One region of the Levilactobacillus sp. genome, then DNA from elsewhere that is predicted to be linked to it. Evidence: a T-box and tRNA genes for the amino acid it is inferred to sense, from the RefSeq annotation. Region 1 holds a T-box; the other holds one or more tRNA genes.
The links. The T-box of region 1 lies ahead of LKH74_RS10140 (valine--tRNA ligase). A T-box ahead of a tRNA ligase gene usually reads a tRNA of that ligase, here a tRNA-Val.

Region 1 (6,259 bases):
GTACAGGTCCTCGGAGTAAGCCACTAGGTATTCCCCGCAAGCGTGGGAGTAAGCCACCAGAGTTTTTCACAATTTTATGGCAAAATGCTTGTCATTACCCCTGGAGTTGCGCGATAATTAAAGCAATTAGTCGGTGAGAGCCGATAAATAACTGAAGGGGTTGATCTGCGTGGAAGTCACACGACTCGGCGATACATTCTCCTTATCTGGTACGTTGCCAGAAGTAGGGGATCAGTTACCAAAGTTTAAGGTATTCGATCAGGAAAATAAGAAGGTCAAGACGGCTAACTTGATTGGCAAAGTGACCTTGATTAGCGTGGTTCCGGACCTGGATACACCAGTATGTACCATTCAAACGCGAAAGTTCACCCAGCAGGCGGACCACTATCCAGATGCGCGGTTTGCGACGATCTCGAACAACTCGATTGCGGAACAAACGGGCTGGTGCGCGGCTCAAGGCGTGGAAAACGTTGATTTGTTGTCAGACGAAGAATTGTCGTTTGGCTACGAAATGGGGCTGTACGTCCCGAACTTGGGTAATTTGGCCCGGTCGATTTGGATCATTGATGACACGGGTAAGATTGTTTACCGGCAAATCGTGACTGAACAAACTGACGAACCTGACTATCTGGCGGCCATTGATGCCCTGGAAAAGTTGGTCAAACGTGTTGACCTTTAGTCGGAAATTGCGTAAACTGTGAAAGTAGCATTGAGCAAGTCAGTAGCGTGAAGCGGTCTGTTGAAGAGAGCCGGGGATTGGTGGAAGCCTGGTGAGATTCTCACGTGAACGTAGCTTGTGAGCTGTTGGGCTGAACCGATAGTAAGCCCGAACCGGAGCACTCTCCGTTAACAAAGAAGTTAAGTGGGGCATGAACGCCCAATTTAGGTGGTACCGCGAAGACTCTTCGTCCTAATTTTTAGGATGGGGAGTCTTTTTTGTACACCTAGACCGGTCGCTTCCCTAGTCAAGAAAGGAATTGATTTACATGGCAGACAAGCAAATTGATATGCCGACCAAGTATGATCCGACCGCCGTTGAAGCGGGTCGGTACCAGACTTGGCTCGATGAAGATGTGTTCAAACCCAGTGGGGACAAAAAGGCGACCCCGTATTCTATCGTATTGCCGCCGCCGAATGTCACGGGTAAGTTGCATTTAGGCCATGCCTGGGACACGACGCTCCAAGACATGATCATCCGGCAAAAGCGGATGCAGGGCTTCGACACGTTATGGGTACCAGGGATGGACCATGCCGGAATCGCCACGCAAGCCAAGGTGGAAGCCCGTTTGCGGGAACAAGGCGTTACCCGTTATGACCTCGGCCGAGAAAAATTTGTCGACAAGGTTTGGGAATGGAAGGACGAGTACGCCGCAACGATTCACAAGCAGTGGGCCAAGATGGGCTTATCCATGGACTACTCCCGCGAGCGGTTCACACTGGATGACGGCCTGTCTGACGCGGTCAAGAAAGTCTTCGTGGCCTTGTACAAGAAGGGGCTCATTTACCGGGGCGAATACATCATCAACTGGGATCCGCAAGCGCGGACAGCCCTGTCTGATATCGAAGTTATTCACCAAGACGACAAAGGGGCCTTCTACCACGTGAAGTACCCATTTGCTGACCCAGATTACACGTTTAATGGCAAGCACTACATTGAAATTGCGACGACGCGTCCTGAAACCATGATGGGGGACACGGCCGTGGCGGTCAACCCGGACGACGAGCGTTACAAGGACTTAGTCGGCAAGGAAGTCATCTTGCCACTGGCTAACCGCAAGATTCCAATCATCGCTGACCAATATGTTGACATCAACTTTGGGACAGGGATGGTAAAGATCACGCCCGCCCATGACCCGAACGACTTCTTAGTCGGTAACCGGCACAACCTGGAACGGATCAACACCATGAACGAAGACGCATCCATGAACGAAAAGGCCGGCAAGTACGCTGGCATGGACCGGTTTGACGCCCGCAAGGCCATGGTTGCTGACTTGGATGACCAAGGCTTACTGTTGAAGGTCGACCCCATCGTCCACTCCGTTGGGCATTCCGAACGGACCGGGGTCCAAGTCGAAGCCCGGTTATCCACGCAATGGTTCGTGAAAATGAAGCCGTTGGCCGAAGCCGCCATCAAGAACCAACAAGGCGACGATGCGGTTGACTTCGTGCCAGAACGCTTTGAACACACCTTCACGCAATGGATGGAAAACGTCCACGACTGGGTTATTTCCCGGCAACTCTGGTGGGGCCACCGGATTCCAGCCTGGTACAACAAGAAGACCGGCGAAGTTTACGTCAACGAAGAAGCGCCGAAAGACATTGAAAACTGGGAACAAGACCCTGACGTTTTGGATACCTGGTTCTCCAGTGCGCTGTGGCCATTCTCCACGATGGGGTGGCCAAATGAAGATAGCGCTGATTTCAAACGCTACTTCCCAACCGACACGTTGGTCACCGGTTATGACATCATCTTCTTCTGGGTTTCCCGGATGATCTTCCAAAGCCTGGAATTCACCGGCAAGCGGCCGTTCAAACACGTTCTCTTGCATGGCTTGATTCGGGCCGAAGATGGGCGCAAGATGAGTAAGTCTTTGGGCAACGGGATTGACCCGATGGATGTCATTGACAAGTACGGTGCCGACGCGCTGCGGTGGTTCTTGTCCACCGGCTCCACGGCGGGCCAAGACGTGCGGTTCAGCTACGACAAGATGGATGCGGCCTGGAACTTCATCAACAAGATCTGGAACGCCAGCCGGTTTGTTATCATGAACCTGGGTGACAACACCAAGCCGGTCGTCCCCGCTGCTGACAAGTGGGACCTGACTGACAAATGGATCTTGAGTCGCTTAAACGACACGGTCAAGCACGTCACGGAAATGTTTGACAAGTTTGAATTCGGTGAAGCCGGCCGTTCCCTGTACAACTTCATTTGGAACGACTTCTGTGACTGGTACATCGAAATGAGTAAGGAAGTCTTGAACGGTGATGACGCGGTGGCTAAGGCCACTAAGCAAGATCTGCTGGCCTACGTGCTTGATCAGACCCTGCGCCTGTTACAACCGATCATGCCATTCGTGACGGAAGCCATTTGGCAAGCTATGCCGCATGACGGCAAGTCACTGGTAACGGCGGCTTACCCAGTCGACCACCCAGAATTTGACAACCCAACGGCGGAAACGGATATGACCAGTCTGATTGACTTGATCAAGGCCGTGCGGAACATTCGGGCCGAAGCCAACGCGCCAATGTCCACGCCAATCGACTTGCAGATCAAGTCCAGTGACGACAAGCTGCAACACGTCTTCGAGACCAACCGCGACTACATCGACCGGTTCGTTCACCCGAAGAACTTGCAAATTGGTGCCGACCTGGTCGCTCCGAAGTTAGCCATGACGGCGGTCATCACCGGCGCCGAAGTCTCAGTGCCACTGGCCGAATTGGTCGACTTAAACGACGAAGCCAAGCGTCTGGACAAGGAAGTTGCCAAGTTCACGTCTGAAGTTGAACGGGCAACCAAGAAGTTAGGCAACGAACGCTTCGTGGCCAACGCCCCAGAAGACGTGGTCAACGCCGAACGCGAGAAGCAAGCCGACAACGAAAAGAAGTTGGCCGCTACCAAGCAACGGTTGGCCGACATTAAGGCCCAACTTTAACAACTGAATTTTTAAACAAAGCGGAACTCTGACCAGTGATGGTTGGGGTGCCGCTTTTTGGGTTGGCGTTGGACATTGTGGTTTGGGAACAGGTCTCGTGGGAAAAGGAGCGGCAAGAGGGATGACCGCAGTTCCGGTAGGGCGGCCAGTACCCACCAAGGTTGCCAGCCGCCAGGAAAAATCCCCCACAAAAGCTAGGCAATGACTGGGGGAATCTGCTAAACTGGGAGGCAGTGACTATCCGGGAGGTTTTCAAATTGATAAAAACGTATGCCGAGGCATTACAGTTTATTCACGGGCGCGACCGCTTCAAGAAGAAGCCGACGCTGACCCGCATGCGGGAGTTCATGGCCTTGCTGGGTAATCCCCAGGACCAACTCAAGATGATTCACGTCGCCGGGACCAACGGCAAGGGCTCCACGGTGGCCTTCTTGCGCGACCTGTTTTTAGCCGAAGGGGCAACGGTGGGGACCTTTACCTCGCCGTTCATTACCCGCTTCAACGAGCGGATCAGCGTAAATGGTGAGCCCATCAGTGACGCCGATTTATTGGCCGACGTACAGCACATTGAACCCATCGTGGCCCAACTGGACGCGCAATTAGGGCCAGAGGGACCGACAGAATTTGAAATCGACACCGCCTTGATGTTCAGCTACTTTGCGGCCCATCCGGTCGATGTGGTCGTGGTCGAGGTCGGGTTGGGCGGCAAGTATGATTCGACCAACATCATTACGCCGGCCGTGTCCGTCATTACCACGATTGGCATGGATCACATGAAGATCTTGGGGGACACGATTCCCAAGATTGCGGCGCAAAAGGCTGGCATCATCAAGCCCGGCGTCCCGGTCGTTTGTGGTCGTTTAACGCCTGATGCGCTGGCGGTGATGGACCAAACGGCCGCGGCCAATGACACCCAGGTTCGGGCACTGGACCGCGACTTTCGGGTGACCAACCGGCCCGAGCACGAATGGGGCGAACGCTTTGACTACGCCTGGGGCGATCATCGCTGGCGGCGGCTACAGATTGATTTGTTAGGTCAATATCAAATCGACAACGCGGCGACGGCTTTGACGGCCTACATCACGTATCATCAATTAACGCAGACCCGCGTCAAGATTGCCGAGATTCGCCAGGGCCTCCAACATACCACGTGGCCCGGTCGGTTTGAGCGGTTAGCGAACGAACCGCTGATTGCCATTGATGGCGCGCACAACGAGCCGGCGATGGTCGAAATGGCCCAGTTGTTGCGGCAACATTTTTCTGGTCACGACATCTACATTATTTTGGCTGTGCTGGCGGACAAGCAGTACACCCAAATGGTCAAGACCTTGATGAAGGTCCCCCAAGTCCACCTGGTCGTGACGCAGTTTCAGGGGCCGGGCAAACGGGCGGCGGCCACGCCTAAAGAGCTGGAAGACGCGGTGGCCAGCCACAAACGCATCACCATGGCACCGGATTGGCCCACGGCACTCAAATCGGTGCTGGCCAGCATTTCGGCCGATGACCTGGTGTTATTGACGGGGTCATTGTACTTTATTTCCGAGGTTCGGCAATATTTTAAGGGGACCGACGAATAAATTCGCCTTTTTTACGGAGTTAATCCGTAGAGGGGTGAAGAGAGATGCAACGACAAAAAATGACGATCCACAATGAACGCCAACTGGTCGGCCAGGTCCTTAAGAGCCTGGGACTGCCGCACATCGCGGAGAGTGACCGGTTCTTTCGCTACTTCCACAGCGTGGCGAATCTCCGCTATGCCAGTCACCGCCAGTGTCGCGCCTACGTTGGCGGCCATTCTCAGCGCCGCAGCCTGTTGACGGCCATCGACCTGGGACGCTGGGTCCAGCAGGCACCGCGGCCCATCTTGGGAGAGGTGACGGCTAGCAGCCAGTTGGGCCAGGCGTTGATGGATGACCTGCGTTATTTGCAGCAGGAACGCGTTGAGGTCTTGGTCCTCGATGCCAAGCACCGCATCATTGACCGGCAAACGGTCTTTCAAGGGACGTTAGATAGTTGTCCTGTCCATCCTCGCGAGATCTTTCAACTGGCCGTGATGAACGGCGCCGCGGCCATCGTGGTCGCCCACAACCATCCCAGCGGAGTCCCACAACCGTCGCCGAACGACCTGGCCTTCATGCAGCGCCTGGCCGATTGTGGGCGACTGATGGGCATTCCCTTGCTGGACGGCTTTGTGATCGGCATTCACAGTTATTTTAGCCTGCGCGAGGCGGGCCAATTACCGGACAACGGTGAAGAAAATGCGGCAGAACCTTTAAAAACTGATTAAAATCCGGTTTTCCTATTTCTTTCTCGTTAAAAGTTCGGTATTCTTGACATTGACGACGTGTTCTCACGTAGATAGGTATGTTATAATACGTCTATCAATGTACAAAAATAAAAATCAATTAAAGTTTTGTTGACAATGAAGGGATGAAACACATTGTTCGGATTAGGAACGAAAAATATTGGGATCGATCTGGGTACCGCCAATACGATTGTCTACGTTGACGGGAAAGGTATCGTTCTTCGCGAACCTTCCGTTGTCGCCAAGAACACAAAGTCTGGGGAAATTGTGTCCGTTGGTGAAGACGCACGCGCAATGATTG
Region 2 (6,259 bases), on a different contig from region 1:
AGAAATGCGGTATGATGAGATTAATCAAAAACACGTTGTGCCTATTTAGTAGACGGCCAGAGAAGCGGGGGATGCTGCAAACCGCGACGTCGAAGATTCCAGCACGAGAATTCGTGGGCGGGTAATGCCGCACGGTGCAAACCGTTATCATGTTCAAGGGTGTAACTGGGTCGCCAGTTACGAACTTGGGTGGTACCGCGAAGGTCTTCGTCCCATGTGACGGAGGCCTTTTTTGTACCATCCGCGAAAAAAGAGAGGAGAAAACAGCATGTTAGATTTAAAATTGATTCGCCAAGAACCAGATTTTATCAAAGAAAAATTAGCCACGCGGGGGGTGGATCCCGCTGATATCGACAGTTTGTTGGCCTTGGATGCCAAGCGGCGGGAACTGATCGTCAAGAGCGAAACCATGAAGGCCCAACGCAACACGGTGTCTGACGAAATTTCTCAACTGAAGCGCAACAAGCAAGATGCCAACGACAAGATCACCGAAATGCGGCAGGTCAGTGGGGAGATCAAGGACATTGATGCCCAACTGGATACGTTAAAGGCCCAGGTCCACGATGCGGCGGCCCATTTGCCTAACATTCCCAACGACAACGTGCCCGTTGGATTGACCGAAGACGGTAGCGTGGAATTGCGGCAGTGGGGCGAGAAGCCAAACATGGACTTTACGCCTAAGGCCCACTATGAACTCGGGGAAGACCTGGGCATCTTGGACTTTGAAGCCGGGGCCAAGGTTTCCGGGAGCCGTTACCTGTACTACCTGGGCTTAGGCGCCCGGTTGGAACGGGCCGTTTACAACTTCTTCTTGGATGAAAACACCAAGGCGGGCTTCAAGGAAGTCTTGCCACCTTACATCGTGAACGACGATTCCATGTACGGTACCGGTCAATTCCCTAAGTTCAAGGAAGATGTTTACCAACTCCGTGATGAAGATATGACCTTGATTCCAACGGCCGAAGTCCCTCTGGTCAACTACTACCGCGACGAAGTGATTCCTGAAGAGGACCTGCCAGTTTGGTTCACGGCCTTGACGCCAGCGTTCCGGTCCGAAGCCGGCAGTGCCGGTCGCGATACCCGGGGCTTGATTCGCTTGCACCAATTCAACAAGGTCGAAATGGTCAAGTTCTGTAAACCAGAAAACTCCTGGGATGAACTGGAAGCCTTGACGAAGCACGCTGAGAGCCTCTTACAGAAGTTAGGACTGGCTTACCACGTGATTACCCTGACGACCAGTGACATGAGCTTTACGGCGGCGATGACGCATGATTTGGAAGTCTGGTTCCCAGAACAAAACACCTACCGGGAAATTTCCAGCTGCTCCAACACCACGGACTTCCAAGCACGTCGGGCGCACATCCAATATCGCGACGACAACGGCAAGCTGCAATACGTGCACGCTTTGAACGGCTCTGGCTTGGCGGTTGGCCGGACCGTTGCCGCTATCTTGGAAAACTATCAAAACGCCGATGGCTCTGTGACGATTCCAGACGTCCTGGTGCCTTACATGGGCGGTGTGACCAAGATTACCAAATAGTTGAGAGTGGGCTCAAAGGCGGTTAGTCGGCGAGCATTAAGGCTGCTACCCGGATTATCCCGAACCTGGATAATTTGGGTAGCAGGGTTAAGCGGAACCGACTGCCCTTGGACACACGTTTCGGCTAGTTAAAGTTGGTGCTTGATCCTAGTTTACTTGCTAGGGGAATGGGTATCTTGGCAGTCAACGTATGTAAATAAATCAACATTGAAACAAGTCTCTTTCAATTACTGACAATAGTGACCGAGAGAGAACGCGGGTCAGGGCAGATGTCCTGGCCTTTTTATTTGCCCCTGACCAGGGAGGCTAAGCGGAAACCCAGTCAGGGGGACAAAAGAATTTTAGGTAAAAACTCATTTTTTTGAATATTTTTGAAATTTCTTATTGACGCGTCTGGGTCCTTCGTATAAAATAGTTTTTGTTGGTTAATTCCGACAGCCAAAAGAGGCTGCTACCGGAGTCACCGCGCATCGTCGTGAATGAAAAATTCAAATTATTTTGAAAAAAGGCTGGCTTTTTCTTCGCTAGTAGGTTAGAATATTATTTGTTGCTTACCGAGTAGTTATTCAGCTAACGAATATTTATTCAAAAAGATTTCAAAAAAGTTGTTGACATCATTTGCTCGGCATGGTAAATTATAATAGTTGTTTCAAACGAGGACATTGTTTCTCATTTGAAAGTCCATGGAGGATTAGCTCAGTTGGGAGAGCGTCTGCCTTACAAGCAGAGGGTCACAGGTTCGAGCCCTGTATCCTCCATCGGGACCAAGGTCCCTGGCGGTTAGTTCGCCAACGTTGCAGGTGTGGCGGAACTGGCAGACGCGCTAGATTTAGGTTCTAGTGTCTTATGACGTGGGGGTTCGAGTCCCTTCACCTGCATAACTAAATATTGCAAAATATTTTAAAAATATTTTGCCGACTTAGCTCAGTTGGCAGAGCATCTCACTAGTAATGAGGAGGTCGGAGGTTCGAATCCTCTAGTCGGCATGGCTCCATTAATTTAATAGCCAATTTGCGGAAGTAGTTCAGTGGTAGAACATCACCTTGCCATGGTGGGGGTCGCGGGTTCGAATCCCGTCTTCCGCTTTTGCCCTTTTGCCGGGGTGGCGGAATTGGCAGACGCACAGGACTTAAAATCCTGCGGTCAGTGATGACCGTACCGGTTCGATCCCGGTCCTCGGCATTTAATTGAATAATCATTATGCACCCATAGCGCAACTGGATAGAGTGTCTGACTACGAATCAGAAGGTTGTAGGTTCGACTCCTACTGGGTGCATTTTTGTTACTTATGTTTACCGCATAAGTGCTTTTCGGGAAGTAGCTCAGCTTGGTAGAGCACCTGGTTTGGGACCAGGGGGTCGCAGGTTCGAATCCTGTCTTCCCGATTAACTGACATTTGTCAGCGGGCTATTTCGGGAAGTAGCTCAGCTTGGTAGAGCACCACGTTCGGGACGTGGGGGTCGCAAGTTCAAATCTTGTCTTCCCGATTTTTTTATCCCGAAATTACATAAAAGCTGTTTAACGGCCGACCTCCTTACTAATCGTTTGGAAGTCGGCCGTTTTTTTGGTATGCTTATCTTCCAGGACTTCCGAAGAAATCGCGGTCTAATCCGTTGCATTTTCATGGAAAGTTCGTATAATATTAGTCAACATTAGTCAGAAGAACTGCACCGAAGGGGGGACGATAATGGAGAATCAAAATATTTCAGATATTATTGAGTCTTACCTCAAGCAGATTTTGGCTGAGTCTCAGCAGGTGGAGATCCGGCGCGCGGAAATCGCTGATCAGTTCAACGTGGTACCTTCCCAGATCAATTACGTGATCAAGACCCGTTTTACGATTCAAGACGGCTATGTCGTGGAGAGTAAACGCGGGGGCGGCGGGTACATTCGAATCGAAAAGGTCAAGTTGCTAGACAACCTGGATTTCATCGATTCACTCGTCAGCGCGGTGGGTGATCACATTACCCGCCACGATGGCTTGGCCGTTGTGCGGAGCCTATTTGAGGCTGGTACCATTAATCGGCGTGAGGCCAATATCATTTTGGCTGCGATCGAAAAGGATGCCGTTCACACTGGCGACCGCCAGACCAGTGAGCGGGTCCGCGCCCAGATTTTGGTATCGATTTTAAACCACTTACGTTACGAGAGTTAAGAAAGTGAGGAGTTGCAATGGATAACCTATTTACACCGAGTGCTAAGAGCGTCCTTGTTTTGGCACAGGAACAAGCAAAATATTTCAAGCACCAAGCAGTCGGTACGGAACACTTGCTGTTAGCCCTCACCATTGAAAAGAACGGGATTGCCAACAAGGTCTTACAACAATTCTCCGTTAGCGATGATGATGTTCGCGAAGAGATCGAACGGTTCACGGGTTACGGGACCTTGGCGAACCTGGATAAGGATAGCTACTTGCCGTACTCACCTAAGGCAAAATCAATGCTGGCCATGGCTGGCGATGAAGCCAAGCGGCTGGGTGCGATGAAGATTGGCACGGAGCACTTACTGTTAGCCCTGCTCAGTGACGACACGATTCTGTCATCACGGATCTTGAAGAACTTAAATGTCGACTTGACCGATGCTCGCAAGGTAGTCTTGCGGAAATTGGGCATTGCGGATACGCCGAAGCGGCGCAATGCGGATCGTAACCGGCGCAACACGCCTCAGGGCGGTACGCCAACGCTGGACTCCCTGGCTCGCAACTTAACGGATGCGGCGAAGGAAGGCCGGATGGATCCGACGGTTGGCCGGGACAAGGAAGTTAAGCGCGTCATTCAAATTCTGAGTCGCCGGACCAAGAACAACCCAGTTTTGATCGGTGAACCCGGAGTCGGGAAGACGGCGATTGCGGAAGGCTTGGCCCAACGCATCGTGGCCGGCAACGTTCCCGATGATATGAAGGACAAGCGCCTGATGATGCTCGACATGGGCTCACTGGTCGCGGGGACCAAGTACCGGGGCGAATTTGAAGATCGCCTGAAGAAAGTCATCGAAGAAATTTACAACGATGGTCATGTGATTCTGTTCATTGATGAATTGCACACGCTGATCGGTGCTGGTGGGGCTGAAGGGGCTATTGACGCCTCCAACATTTTAAAGCCAGCACTGGCCCGCGGCGAACTTCAAACCATTGGGGCAACGACGCTGGACGAATACCAAAAGTACATCGAATCCGATGCCGCTTTGGAACGGCGGTTTGCGACGGTCCAAGTCAACGAACCGACGCCGGCAGAAGCCAAGGAAATCTTGAATGGCTTGCGGCCACGGTATGAAGACCATCATCACGTCAACATCACGGATGATGCCATTGACCAAGCTGTCAAATTGTCCACGCGTTACATCAGCGACCGGTTCTTGCCAGATAAGGCCATCGACTTGATGGATGAGGCGTCCGCCAAAGTACGGATCGACCAAATGGACAAGCCGACCGCTGCGTCTAAGCAGGACCAAGAACTCAAGGACTTGGCAGAAGCCAAGGAAAAGGCCATCGAAGACCAAGACTTCGAACGGGCCGCTAAGTTGCGGACCGAGGAAATGGCCTTACGGGAAAAGGTGGATGCGCGTGAAGCCAAGGACGCTGAAAAGGCGGACACGGATGACCGGCACTACAGCTTAAACGTGACGGGTGAAGACGTGGCCGATGTGGTCGCTGAATGGACCGGGGTACCGGTTACGCAGTTGAAGCAAACGGACGCGGATCGCCTGGTTAATTTGGAAAAGATCTTGCACGAACGGGTCATTGGTCAAGAAGAAGCCGTTTCGGCGGTTTCTCGGGCCATCCGGCGGGCACGGTCTGGCCTCAAGGATCCGAACCGGCCAATTGGCTCATTTATGTTCCTGGGACCTACCGGTGTCGGGAAGACGGAATTGGCCAAGGCCTTGGCTGAAGCCATGTTCGGGTCTGAAGACAACATGATTCGGGTCGACATGAGCGAATACATGGAAAAGTACTCTACCAGTCGGTTGATCGGGTCAGCACCCGGTTACGTGGGCTACGACGAAGGTGGGCAATTGACCGAAAAAGTTCGGCAAAAGCCTTACTCCGTGGTTCTCTTCGATGAAGTGGAAAAGGCCCACCCGGATGTCTTCAACATCTTGCTGCAGGTCTTGGACGATGGTTACCTGACGGATTCCAAGGGTCGCAAGGTCGACTTCCGGAACACCATCTTGATCATGACCTCTAACTTAGGGGCCACGAAGCTGCGGGATGAAAAGACCGTGGGCTTTGGCGCCGAAGACATGGCGGATAGCTACAAGGCTATGGCAGCCACGATTCGGGAGACCCTGAAGCAATCGTTCCGGCCAGAATTCCTGAACCGAATCGACGAAACGGTCATCTTCCATTCATTAAAGAAGCCAGAACTCCACGAAATCGTGAAGTTGATGGCCAAGCGCATCGTCAACCGCGTGGCAGAACAAAACATCAAGCTCAAGATCACGCCAGCCGCGGTCGATGCCGTCGCCAAGGCGGGCTTTGATCCGGAATACGGTGCACGGCCAATTCGGCGGGCACTGCAAACACAGGTCGAAGATAAGCTGAGCGAATCTCTGTTAAATGGCGAAATCAAGACGGGCGACCAAGTCACGATTGGCGCCACGAAGGGTGAGGTCACGGTCAACGTGAAATCAACCGACGCCAAGGGAACACCGAAGACGGTGGCGAGTCACTAGCCAGTGGTCTGTTCTAGGTGACCAGTCAAACCAGTTTGAAAAATAACG

Region 2: it encodes a tRNA-Val, which carries the amino acid that the T-box ahead of LKH74_RS10140 (valine--tRNA ligase) is inferred to sense. The anticodon was not compared.

Annotation. Positions count from the first base shown of each region.
Region 1 covers NZ_JALCJA010000005.1:290,252-296,510, forward strand. Annotated here, with positions in the region: gene tpx (thiol peroxidase) at 170-679, shown strand; T-box leader at 701-916, shown strand; gene LKH74_RS10140 (valine--tRNA ligase) at 987-3,653, shown strand; gene LKH74_RS10145 (bifunctional folylpolyglutamate synthase/dihydrofolate synthase) at 3,911-5,230, shown strand; gene LKH74_RS10150 (JAB domain-containing protein) at 5,275-5,940, shown strand; gene LKH74_RS10155 (rod shape-determining protein) at 6,094-6,259, shown strand, end outside.
Region 2 covers NZ_JALCJA010000004.1:252,840-259,098, forward strand. Annotated here, with positions in the region: gene serS (serine--tRNA ligase) at 269-1,540, shown strand; tRNA gene LKH74_RS08075 (tRNA-Val) at 2,226-2,298, shown strand; tRNA gene LKH74_RS08080 (tRNA-Leu) at 2,337-2,418, shown strand; tRNA gene LKH74_RS08085 (tRNA-Thr) at 2,454-2,526, shown strand; tRNA gene LKH74_RS08090 (tRNA-Gly) at 2,554-2,625, shown strand; tRNA gene LKH74_RS08095 (tRNA-Leu) at 2,637-2,722, shown strand; tRNA gene LKH74_RS08100 (tRNA-Arg) at 2,743-2,816, shown strand; tRNA gene LKH74_RS08105 (tRNA-Pro) at 2,852-2,925, shown strand; tRNA gene LKH74_RS08110 (tRNA-Pro) at 2,954-3,027, shown strand; gene LKH74_RS08115 (CtsR family transcriptional regulator) at 3,228-3,695, shown strand; gene LKH74_RS08120 (ATP-dependent Clp protease ATP-binding subunit) at 3,713-6,211, shown strand.